Regions from separate parts of the Gordonia paraffinivorans genome, predicted to be linked through region 3. Evidence: riboswitches for the same ligand, from Rfam matches in the RefSeq annotation. Region 3 holds a riboswitch; each other region holds the start of a gene.
The links. A riboswitch is a leader RNA that binds a small molecule or an ion and turns the genes downstream of it on or off. The one in region 3 is predicted to bind cobalamin.
Positions count from the first base shown of each region.

Region 1 (3,654 bases), 510 kb from region 3:
ACATCGAGCCGCCCATGGCGCCGCCACCGCCGCCGGACGACTCCTTCTTCTCCCCGGCGGCCTCGGCCGCGAGTTCCTTCTCCAGCGCGTCCTTGGCCATCTGGTCGACGCCGAAGGTCTGCAGCAGCTTGCGGGTGATGTCGTAGGGCGGGAGCTGGCCGGACTCGAGCTCGTCGACATGTGGCCGGATCTCCTTGTCGATGAACGCGCGCAGCGCATCCCGAACCATCAGGTCTTCTTCGGACCACTCGAACATCGTCACTCTCCCAGACCGGTAGCCACCGAGGTGGAACACGTTTCACTTTGCCGGTTCAACTGTGTCAGGAGTCACTGTCGATGTCTAGGCACATCACGGCGATTCCGTCTCTTCGTGTCTTCGCCGTGCGTCGTCTCACCCGCCGGTACGGTCCCGGGGCCACCGGTACACGGCCGCCGGCCGGACCTCGGTCCGGAAGTAGTCGGAGGCCTCTCGGCACAGCAGGGCCTGGGCGACGGGCATGGCCACGACGACCGCACGGCCGGCGATCTCGTCCATCATGTGGTCCCGCCAGGCGTGGAGGCGATCGACGAGGCCGGCGATGCTCTCCCCTCCGTGCGGTGTCGCGCCGGGGTCGGCGAACCAGGCCGCGAGGTGGTGCGGCGGGACCTGTTCCGGCGCGAGGCCGGCCCATGCGCCCACGTCCAGGGTGCGCAGCGCGTCGTCGACGATCTGCTCGACGGGTGCGCCGAGGAGACGGGCGCTCTCGAGGGTCGCCGGCTCGGGCCCACAGGCGACGACGGGTTCGATGCCGCCTGCCACCGCGACGACGTCCCGGCGCCCCCGGTCGTCCAGCGGCGCCTCACCGCCGAAGCGCACCGACCTGTTGGGGCCGGTGCGCCCGGCGGTGATGATCTGCATCAGCGGTGAGTGCACCCGGCCGCGCTCACCTCGAACCGGCGCCGACGACGGTCCGCCCGTCGCTCCTCGAACGCGACATCGCGCCGAGGGCCACCGCGAAGGTCAGCGTCAGGACGGTCCAGAGGATGACCTGGTTGGCGATCGCGTACACGCGGAAATCGCCCACCACGTCGGCCGGGAATCCCGGGAACACGATCTGCCCGGCGTCGTCGCGCAGGGGTTCGGGGACCTCGTGGAACGACGGCAGCACCGCGATGGTGACGCCCACGGCGACCAGATACGCCGCCGTGCCGACGATCCCCGAGACGAGCCCGCCGATCCGCGGTCGCAGCCACAGCGCGAGCACCACGGCCGCGATGGCGAGCACCACAGACGCCACGGTGATCGTCAGGAACGCCGCGGTCCGCTCGCCGATGGTCTCGTCGTCGCCGACCGCGGGCGGATTGCCCGGGTAGGCGAAGAACGGCACGCCGAAGACGGCGACGAACCCGATCACGCCGAGCGCGCCCGCGACCGCGCGCGGGTCGGTCGCCGGGTACCGCCTGCCGACGTAGGACCACAGGACCGTGAACGCGACCGCGAAGAACGCTCCCATGCAGAGTGCGAACACCAGAGTGCCGACACCGGCCCCGAGGTTCTCCTGCATGGCGCGGGTGAAGACCTCACCCTCCTCGCCGTGGTGGTGGTGTCCGCCCGCGGCGTGTTCGAGGGTCTCCTCGGCCTCCGAACGCGCGCCCTCGTAGTCGATGGCCTTGCCCACGACCGGTTCGATGAACATCCGGGCGAAGACGAACGAGATGATGCCGGCGATCAGACCCGACAGCAGGCCCGCGCCGATGAACTTCTTCTCCATGTGAACTTGTCCCCTTCCGCCGGTCGCTCAGTGGCAGGGGAAGCCGAGGAAGTGGCGTGCGTCGTGCACGAACTCGTGCACGTAGGTGTTCTCGCCGAACACCGACACCACGCCCTGGTCGTACCCGAGGAAGTAGTAGGCCAGTGCGGCGAGCAGCACGGTGAGGCTCAGCCAGAGCGCGGCGCTCGCCGCGGAGAGGTTCGGCACCGCGATGGCCCGCGGTGCGGCCGCGGCCGCTGTCGTGCCGGATACGGGGATTCCCTGATCAGGGGTTCCGATGGTCATGTGTCGGTGTCCTTTCGCCGATCTCGCGTCGGAGAGTTGTGGATCTCATCCGCCGGCACGGCATCCTGGCTCGCGTCGACATCGGACACCGTCGAGATACTCCCGACCGCGTCCGGTTGTCGTCGCTCACAGTGGCGCGACCGCTCCGGATTCTCACCGGATTCCCCGTACAGGCGTACGTCGACCTTATACGCACGCGATACGGCCGTCTGTCGCACCGGTGAGACATAGTGGAGAGATGCCCCGCCCCTCGGTGCTCGACCGCTTCACCGCCCCCACCCGGCGGTGGTTCACCAGCGCCTTCACCAAGCCCACCGCCGCGCAGAAGGGCGCGTGGACCTCCATCGCCGACGGCGCGAACACCCTCGTCATCGCACCGACGGGCTCCGGCAAGACCCTCGCGGCATTCCTGTGGGCCCTCGACCGGCTCGCCGCCGAGGCCGCCGGGCGGGCCGCCGAGCCGAGACGGACCGGTACCCGCGTCGTCTACATCTCGCCGCTGAAGGCGCTCGCGGTCGACGTCGAGCGCAACCTCCGCGCCCCGCTGACCGGCATCACGCGCGCCGCGCAGGAGCTGAACCTGCCCGAGCCGAACATCACCGTCGGCGTCCGCTCCGGCGACACCCCGGCGGCCGAGCGCCGCAGTTTGATCAAGTCGCCGCCGGACATCCTGATCACCACGCCGGAGTCGCTCTACCTGATGCTTACGTCGGCGGCGCGCGAGACGCTCACCGACGTCGAGGCGGTCATCGTCGACGAGGTGCACGCCGTCGCCTCGACCAAGCGCGGCACCCATCTCGCGCTCACCCTCGAACGTCTCGACGAGCTGCTCGAGAAGCCGGCGCAGCGCATCGGCCTGTCGGCGACGGTGCGGCCGCCCGAGGTGGTGGCCGGCTTCCTGTCCGGGGCCGCCCCGTGCACCGTCGTGAAGCCGAAGGCCGAGAAGACCTTCGACCTGCGCGTCGACGTGCCCGTCGAGGACATGGCGAACATCCCGCCGCCTCCGGGTCCCGAGGGTGCCGGCGCAGAACTCGACGACGCGTTCTCGCCGACCGCGGGATCGCTGTGGCCCTACGTCGAGGCCGCCATCGTCGACCAGATCGAGGCAAACCGCGCGACCATCGTGTTCGCGAACTCGCGCCGGCTCGCCGAGAAGCTGACCGCCCGTCTCAACGAGATCCACGCCGAACGTCACGGCTCGCCCGCCGAGCAGAAGGCCAACCCGTCGGTCGCCGGGGGCGCACCGGCGCTGGTGATGGGAAGCGGTGCCAGTTCGGGAGCCGAGCCCGTACTCGCGCGCGCCCACCACGGCTCGGTCAGCAAGGAACAACGCGCGCAGATCGAGGACGACCTCAAGTCGGGCCGCCTGCGATGCGTGGTCGCCACGAGTTCGCTCGAACTCGGCATCGACATGGGCTCGGTGGATCTCGTCATCCAGGTGGAGGCCCCGCCGTCGGTGGCCAGCGGCCTGCAGCGCATCGGTCGCGCCGGCCACCAGGTCGGCGAGATCAGCCAGGGCATCCTGTTCCCCAAGCACCGCACCGACCTGCTGCACTGCACGGTGACCGTCGAGCGCATGCTCGACGGTCAGATCGAGCAGATCAGCGTGCCGCAGAAC
Region 1 covers NZ_CAACYD010000007.1:1,462,661-1,466,314, reverse strand. Annotated here, with positions in the region: gene E1P53_RS19730 (acyl-CoA dehydrogenase family protein) at 1-256, opposite strand, end outside; gene E1P53_RS19725 (histidine phosphatase family protein) at 392-898, opposite strand; gene E1P53_RS19720 (CbtA family protein) at 924-1,751, opposite strand; gene E1P53_RS19715 (CbtB domain-containing protein) at 1,779-2,036, opposite strand; cobalamin riboswitch at 2,074-2,261, opposite strand; gene E1P53_RS19710 (ATP-dependent helicase) at 2,275-3,654, shown strand, end outside.
Region 1: linked by a shared signal. The riboswitch ahead of E1P53_RS19715 (CbtB domain-containing protein) and the one ahead of metE (5-methyltetrahydropteroyltriglutamate--homocysteine S-methyltransferase) in region 3 are both predicted to bind cobalamin.

Region 2 (3,654 bases), 120 kb from region 3:
CGAGCGAGCTGACGGCCACCATCTTGTCGCGGGCGCCGGCGGCCAGTGCGATCGCGATCATCCCGCCGTCGTTGACGAAGAAGCGCTCGAGGGGTTGCGGAAAGCTGACCTGTTCGCCGCAATTGGTGACCGTGACGGTGTTCGCCGATGTTGTGGTGCTGTCGGTTCCGCAGCCGGCGAGGAGAGCCGCGGTGAGAGCGGAGACGGTGATGAGTGTGCTGGGGAGTGTGGGTTTCACAGGGATTCCTCGATGTCGAGCATCTGCCGGGCAGACGCGATGGGCGAGTTCAGGAGTAGGTGGGGCTGCCCCGTCTCGGGATGGGGCACGACGCTGCCGGCCACGTCGAAGACCGCGGCCAGCAACTCGGATGTGAGCACCTCGAGCGGTGGTCCGTGCGCGATGATCCCGCCGTCGGCGACGACCGCGACCGCGTCGAAGTGGCGGAGTACGAGGTCGAGGTCGTGCATCGCCGCGACCACCGTTGCCTCGAGGTCGTCGAGCACCTGCATCAGGCGCAGGCGCCACGCGGCGTCGAGATGATTCGTCGGTTCGTCGAGAACGATGATCGGGGTCTGCTGCGCGAGGGCACGGGCCAGCACGACGCGGTGCCGTTCACCACCGGACAACTGGGTGCACGGCCTGTGCTCCCAGCCGGCCAGACCCACCGCCCGCAGGGCGTCGCGCACGGCTGCGACATCGTCGGAATCGCCCGTGGCCCAAGATGATCGGTAGGGCGTGCGCCCGAGCCCGACGGCCTCCTCGACGGTCAGCTCCGCGGAGGGGAACTCGTCCTGCCCGACGACGGCGATCGAGCGGGCCCGCCGCCGCGCCGGAAGCCTGCCGAGGTCGTCGTCGTCGACGAGTACCCGTCCGCTCGCCGGCGATGCGAGCCCGCACAGCGTTCGGAGCAGGGTGGACTTACCGGCGCCGTTGGGGCCGACGATCGCGAGTCGGGTGCGGGCCGGGACGTCGATGTTCACGTCGCGCAGGATCATCCGGGACCCGCGTCTGCATCCGACCGCCCGGGCGTGAAGCGACAGTGCTGGTGGTCGGGTCGCGGATAATCGGGTCGGGGGCATCAGGCGCTCCCGCCGAACACGTATTGGCGGCGACCCATCAGGAACAGGAAGACCGGGGCGCCGATCAGTCCGGTCACGATGCCGAGCGGCATCTCTCGGGGTGACGCCACGACCCGGGAGATCACGTCGACCCAGACCAGGAACAGTGCCCCACCGCAGACCGCGACCGGGAGCATCGCCCGGTGGGTCGCGCCGGCGAGCAGGCGTGCGGCGTGGGGGACGATGAGGCCGACGAAGCCGATACCGCCGGCAACGGCGACCATCACCCCGACCAGAACTCCCTGGACGGCGAACAGTGCGCTGCGGACGCCGCGAACCGGAACCCCCAGGGACGACGCGGTGTCGGTGCCCGCGGCGTAGGCGTCGAGCCACGAGTGGATCGCGAGCATCGCGACCACGGCGACCACGACGACCACTCCCGCGATCTGCACCTTTGCCCAGGTCGCGCCGGCGACGCTGCCGAGCATCCAGAACATGACGTTGTCGGCAGCGTGCGGGTCGGCGGCGGTGAAGACCAGCAGCGACGACAGCGCCATGAACGCCGACGACAGCACCACCCCGGACAGGATCAGCCGGAGCGGTGTCAGCCCTCCCTGCGCACGGGCGACGACGTACACCGCGACCGAGGCCGCGAGCGAGCCGAGCAGCGCGCCGCCGGAGAGCGCCCAAACTCCCAGCACAGCAAGGGAACCCAGCGTGATGACCACGGTCGCGCCGACTGCGGCGCCGGCGGACACACCCAACAGGTAAGGCTCGGCGAGTGGGTTGCGGACCAGTGCCTGCATCAGCGCACCGGCGAGTGCGAGGCCGCCGCCGACGATCGCGGCGAGAATCGACCGTGGCAACCGGAGATCGAAGACGATGACCGCATGCGCGGCGTCGACCTCGGCGCCGCGGAGACGCCCGGCGACGGTGCGCCAGACCTCTCCGATCGGGATGGTCTCCGCGCCGAACGCGGTGGCCAGGGTGATGCTCACCAGCGTGAGCGCCAACAGGATCAGGGCAAGCGGCACGGACGGGAGTCGCCGCACCGACAATGCGGTGGCGACCGGCGTCGTGCCGTCGGGAGGACGGGACACGTGTTCTCACCTCGGTCTGAGCGTCTGTGCGCGAGACGCTGATGGACTCGTCGAGAGCGGCAGGTATTCGGACTCGGGTTCGACCGGACCCGACGCCTTCCCGGGTTGCCCCAGTGGCCGTGTGTCGGGTTCGTCCCCCATACCGCTGCGCGCCAGTCCTGGATTCCCACCAGGTTCCCTTGCCTCCGCGTGGTGCGGGTGCGACCGCTCTCGAGGGTGAGGGTACCAACCCCGGCGCCGGGCGGCGTCGCCGGCGAGGCGGTCGTCGGGCGCGGGACGACGACGACACCTATCCTTGTGTCCACGAGGCGATGTGACCCGAAGCGAACCGAGGCGGACGGTGACCCGATGAATGGACGACCGACGAAGCTGGCGATCATCGGCGCGGGTGCGGTGGGCACCGCGATCGCGTACTCCGCGCTGATCCGTGGCGTCGCGCGCAGCATCGCGCTCATGGACGTCAACGCGGCGAAGGTCGCCGCGGAGGTCCTCGATCTCTCGCACGGTCTGGAGTTCGTGCCCCGCGCCGATGTCGTCGGCTCCGACGACATGTCGGTGTGCGCAGGTGCCGACGTCGTCGTGATGACCGCCGGCGCCAAACAGAAACCGGGACAGTCGCGGCTCGAATTGGCCGAGGCCACAATCGGCCTGACGCGATCGATCCTGCCCCGGGTCCTGGAGGTTGCGCCAGACGCGATCTATCTCATGGTCACCAACCCCGTCGACGTCGTCACGCGCGCGGCGTTGGAGGTCAGCGGGCTGCCGCCGAATCGGGTGTTCGGTTCGGGAACGGTGCTCGACTCGTCGCGGCTGCGGTTCCTGATCGCCGACCACTGCGGGGTCGCCGTGCAGAGCGTGCACGCCTACATCGTCGGCGAGCACGGCGACACCGAGATCGCGCTGTGGTCGTCGGCGACGATCGGCGGGGTCCCGCTGACGCAGTGGACTCCGCTGCCCGGTCGACCGCCGATGGATTTCGCTGCGCGCGAGGCCATTCGAGACGAGGTGGTGCACGCCGCGTACAAGATCATCGAGGGCAAGGGCGCCACCAACTACGCCATCGGACTCGCGGCCACGCGCATCGTCGAGGCGGTCCTCGGCGACGAACACCGGGTCATGCCCGTCTCGACGGTCGCCGACGGGTTCCCCGGCCTCGAGGACGTGTGCCTGTCGCTGCCGACCGTGATCGATCGCGGCGGTGCGCGTAACAGGCTCGAGGTGCCGCTGTCGGACGAGGAGCGAGAGGGGCTGCTCGCGTCGGCGGAGACGCTGCGCCGGATGCAGGCGAGGTTCGGGTTGTAGGGATGGCGACAGGATCGCGGGTTGGTGCGCTCGCGCGGGTTGGACATCGCGATCGTGGGCTCGACCCTCGACTTCGGGTGGGCTCGGGTGCCTGTCACTCGACCGGACCAATCCTCGCTTCCGATGCTGGTCCGCCCGCCGCGTGCCGGTAGGTTTTACCTGATCGCATCGGTGTGGAAGAGGGTCGACGATG
Region 2 covers NZ_CAACYD010000007.1:838,879-842,532, forward strand. Annotated here, with positions in the region: gene E1P53_RS16850 (ABC transporter substrate-binding protein) at 1-238, opposite strand, end outside; gene E1P53_RS16855 (ABC transporter ATP-binding protein) at 235-1,080, opposite strand; gene E1P53_RS16860 (FecCD family ABC transporter permease) at 1,080-2,159, opposite strand; cobalamin riboswitch at 2,201-2,383, opposite strand; gene E1P53_RS16865 (L-lactate dehydrogenase) at 2,508-3,461, shown strand; gene E1P53_RS16870 (excalibur calcium-binding domain-containing protein) at 3,652-3,654, shown strand, end outside.
Region 2: linked by a shared signal. The riboswitch ahead of E1P53_RS16860 (FecCD family ABC transporter permease) and the one ahead of metE (5-methyltetrahydropteroyltriglutamate--homocysteine S-methyltransferase) in region 3 are both predicted to bind cobalamin.

Region 3 (3,654 bases):
GACCGGCCATCGTCGTCTGAAAGACGACGATGGCCGGTCTCATGTCATCGCAGGGTGGACTGCACTTCCGACCGCAGCTGGGTGGTCGCGGCAACCAGGTTGGTCAACGACGCGACGACCTCACCGGTGGTCCTTGTTTTCAGGCCGCAATCGGGATTGACCCACAACCGCGCGGGGCCGACCGTTTCCAGCGCTGCCCGCAGGGATTCGGCGATCTCCTGCGTGTCAGGCACTCGGGGCGAATGGATGTCGTAGACACCGGGTCCCACCGCGTTGCGGAACCCGGCCTCATCGAGGACGCCGAGAACCTCCATGTGGGATCGCGCCGCCTCGATCGAGGTGACATCGGCATCGAGCTCCGCGATGGCCCCGATGACCTCACCGAACTCGGAGTAGCAGAGATGGGTGTGCACCTGGGTGTCGTCACGGACGCCGCAGGTCGCGAGCCGAAACGCCCGCACGGCCCACGCGAGGTATTCGGGCTTGTCGGCGTCGCGGAGGGGTAGTAGCTCGCGCAGCGCGGGTTCGTCGACCTGGATGATCCCGACACCGGCGTTCTCGAGGTCGATCGTCTCGTCGCGTATCGCGAGGGCGATCTGGAAGGCCGACTCCGACAGCGGCTGGTCGTCGCGGACGAACGACCAGGCGAGGATGGTGACCGGGCCGGTCAGCATCCCCTTCACCGGCTTGTCGGTGAGGCTCTGCGCATACGTGGTCCAGTCCACCGTCATCGGCTGGGGGCGCGAGACGTCCCCGAACAGGATCGGCGGCCGGACACACCGGGTTCCGTACGACTGCACCCAGCCGTTCGCAGTCGCAAAGAACCCGTCGAGCTGCTCGGCGAAGTACTGCACCATGTCGTTGCGTTCGGGCTCACCATGCACCAGGACGTCGAGACCGATCGACTCCTGCAGCTCGATGACATCGGCGATCTCCGACCGCATCCGAGACCGGTACTCCTCTGCATCGATCTCACCCGCGCGCAGCGAGGCCCGTGCCAGACGGATCGCCGACGTCTGCGGGTAGGACCCGATCGTGGTGGTGGGAAGGACAGGAAGATCCAGTCGTTCTCGTTGTGCAGCAGCACGTTCGGGAGCAGGGGCACGGGTGGCGTCCTGGACGGTGATGGCAGCGAGGCGCCCCCGGACAGCTGGGTTGTGCAGCCTCGGATCTGTCGCGCGACTCGCGAGTGCAGTCTTGCACTCGGTGAACGCGACGGCGTGCGCCGCGCGTCCGTCGCGTAGGGCACCTGCGAGCACGCTCACCTCTCGGAACTTCTCCGACGCAAAAGCGAGCCAGCCGCGCAGTCCGGCGTCGAGATCGTCCTCGGCAGCCAGCGTGTACGGGACGTGCAGGGTCGAGCACGACGTGGACACCGCGATCGACCCGGCGGAACCGAGGAGGGTGCCCAGCGTGCCGAGCGCCTTGTCCAGATCTGTGCGCCAGACGTTGCGGCCGTCCACGACTCCGGCGACGAGGAGTTTGTCCGCCAGACCAGGTGTGCCGGAGACGGTCTCGAGGCTTCCCTCGATGAGATCGACGGCTATGCCCTCGATCGGCGTCCGTGACAGGCTGGTGAGCCTGCATCCCGGGTCGCCGAAGTAGGTGGCCACGACGATCGACGGCCGGTGGGTCTCGGCCCCCAACGAGGTGTAGACCCTCTCCGCCATCGACCCGAGATCTGCGGCGGAATCGGTGACAAGGATCGGTTCATCGATCTGCACCCACCCCACCCCGGCGTCGGCGAGCTCAGCGAGTAGCTCGCGGTAGCAGGGGACCAGCTCATCGAGGCGACCGAGCGGCGTGCCCGCTCCGTCGACCGGTTTGGACAGCGCGAGGAAAGTGACCGGACCGACGACGACCGGCCGCGCCGGCACTCCCGCCTCGAGAGCCTCGGCGACCTCGGCGAGGATCTTGTCCGCCTGCAGCCGAAATGCGGTGGAGGGTCCGATCTCGGGCACCAGATAGTGATAGTTGGTGTCGAACCACTTGGTCATCTCCAGCGGCGCGATGTCGGCGGTGCCGCGCGCCGCCGCGAAGTAGCGGTCGAGCGGATCGTCGGCACCGGCGAAGCGATCGGGGAGTGCGTCGAGCATCACCGCCGTGTCGAGGACCTGGTCATAATAGGAAAAGGTGTTCACCGGGACCGAGTCGTGGCCCGCGTCGACGAGCTCTCGCCACTGGGCCCGTCGGAGTTCGGCGGCGGTCTCCTCGAGTTCGGCACGGCTCGTTCGGCCGGCCCAGTAGCCTTCGACGGCTCGCTTCAGTTCGCGCCTCGGTCCGATACGCGCGGTCCCGAGAACGGTTGTGGTGAATGGTGCCGCTGACGCGCGGCCGGTGGTGTCGGACATGGTCGTCGACTTCTCCTACGGACGAAACGGATGGACCGCCGCCCATTTCGGGGAGAGTCGAAGAAGCCCCGGGTGCGTCGTACGCGCACGAACCAACGCCAGTTCGACCTGCGCCCAATCCTCGAGGCGGCGAGCCACCGGACGCGGCGCGCCCGGTACACATGGCAGGTCTTCGGGCTCGCCGTCGTTGCTCGACAAGAGCATTCCTACTGACCGTCGCTTCCCAAGCCCTGCGGGCTCAGTGCTGTTGACGGTGGTCGTTACGGCATACCGCTGCGGGGACAGCTCCGGATTCGCACCGGATTCCCTCTCGTCCGCCGGACTGGCCGGCGGACTCGACGCCGTGCGGGGAGTAGGGGCTCCATTTCTCTCGGCACGGCGGACCACATGCGGACTCAACATTAGACAGAGGGCCGCACGGAAAGCCAGTCGTCAATCGGCTGCGGGCTCCGCGGATGCAACTCTTCGAGTCGTCGGGGAGATCCGGCTACCGTCCTGCCGACGCCGGGCACTCCGGCGCGAACGAGTCCAGCTGGATCGATCGGTACGTCTGTGCCAGACGTTCGCGGCGGTACTCGTGATAGGCCATGGGGGTCAGCACGATTCGACGCGGAAGTCGGCGCCACGCGGTCTGCAGCAGACGCTGGTAGAGCCGGAACTCCCAGCGTTCACGACGGCCGAGTCGCACCGGGGTCGCCGCGCGGACGCCGGGATGCATGATGCTGAACGAGCACACCTTGACCACGTGGCCGGCGACCGGGCGGATGACGAGCCAGACGGGGGTCAGGGCGGCCCGGACCACGGGCGGGAGGCCGATCGTCGGCAGCGGCAGTCGGGTCAGCGCCTCGGTGACCTCGTCGAGGAACGGATTCGGCTGCACGCGTTCGGCGACGACGTCGTCGTACCAGCGCTGCGCATCGGCCAGCGTGGGCGGGAGTCCGTAGGACCTGCCGGGCAACTGCAGCACGCCGAACCGCTCGAGCATGAGCGCGTAGGCGAGTTCCTCCTCGTCCGGGGTGAGTGCGATGCCCGTGCACGGGGTGAAGCTGTGGAGGTAACCCATCATGGCGCTCATCGCGATCCAGTTCCACAACGTCGGATCCAGGGCGCTGTAGCGCGTCTGGGCGAAGTCGCCCACTCCGGCGCCGCGGACCTCCCGATGCAGGAACTTGAGCCGGTCGGCGAAGGAGTTCCGCGTGCGCTCGTCACCCCACAGCACCAGCTGTTCGGCGCCGAAGCTGCGGAGTCCGCGATCGACGAAGTTGTCGGCGAAGCGGCCCGTGCGGTCGACCGCGGCGGCCAC
Region 3 covers NZ_CAACYD010000007.1:956,602-960,255, forward strand. Annotated here, with positions in the region: gene metE (5-methyltetrahydropteroyltriglutamate--homocysteine S-methyltransferase) at 45-2,351, opposite strand; cobalamin riboswitch at 2,516-2,686, opposite strand; gene E1P53_RS17385 (oxygenase MpaB family protein) at 2,839-3,654, opposite strand, start outside.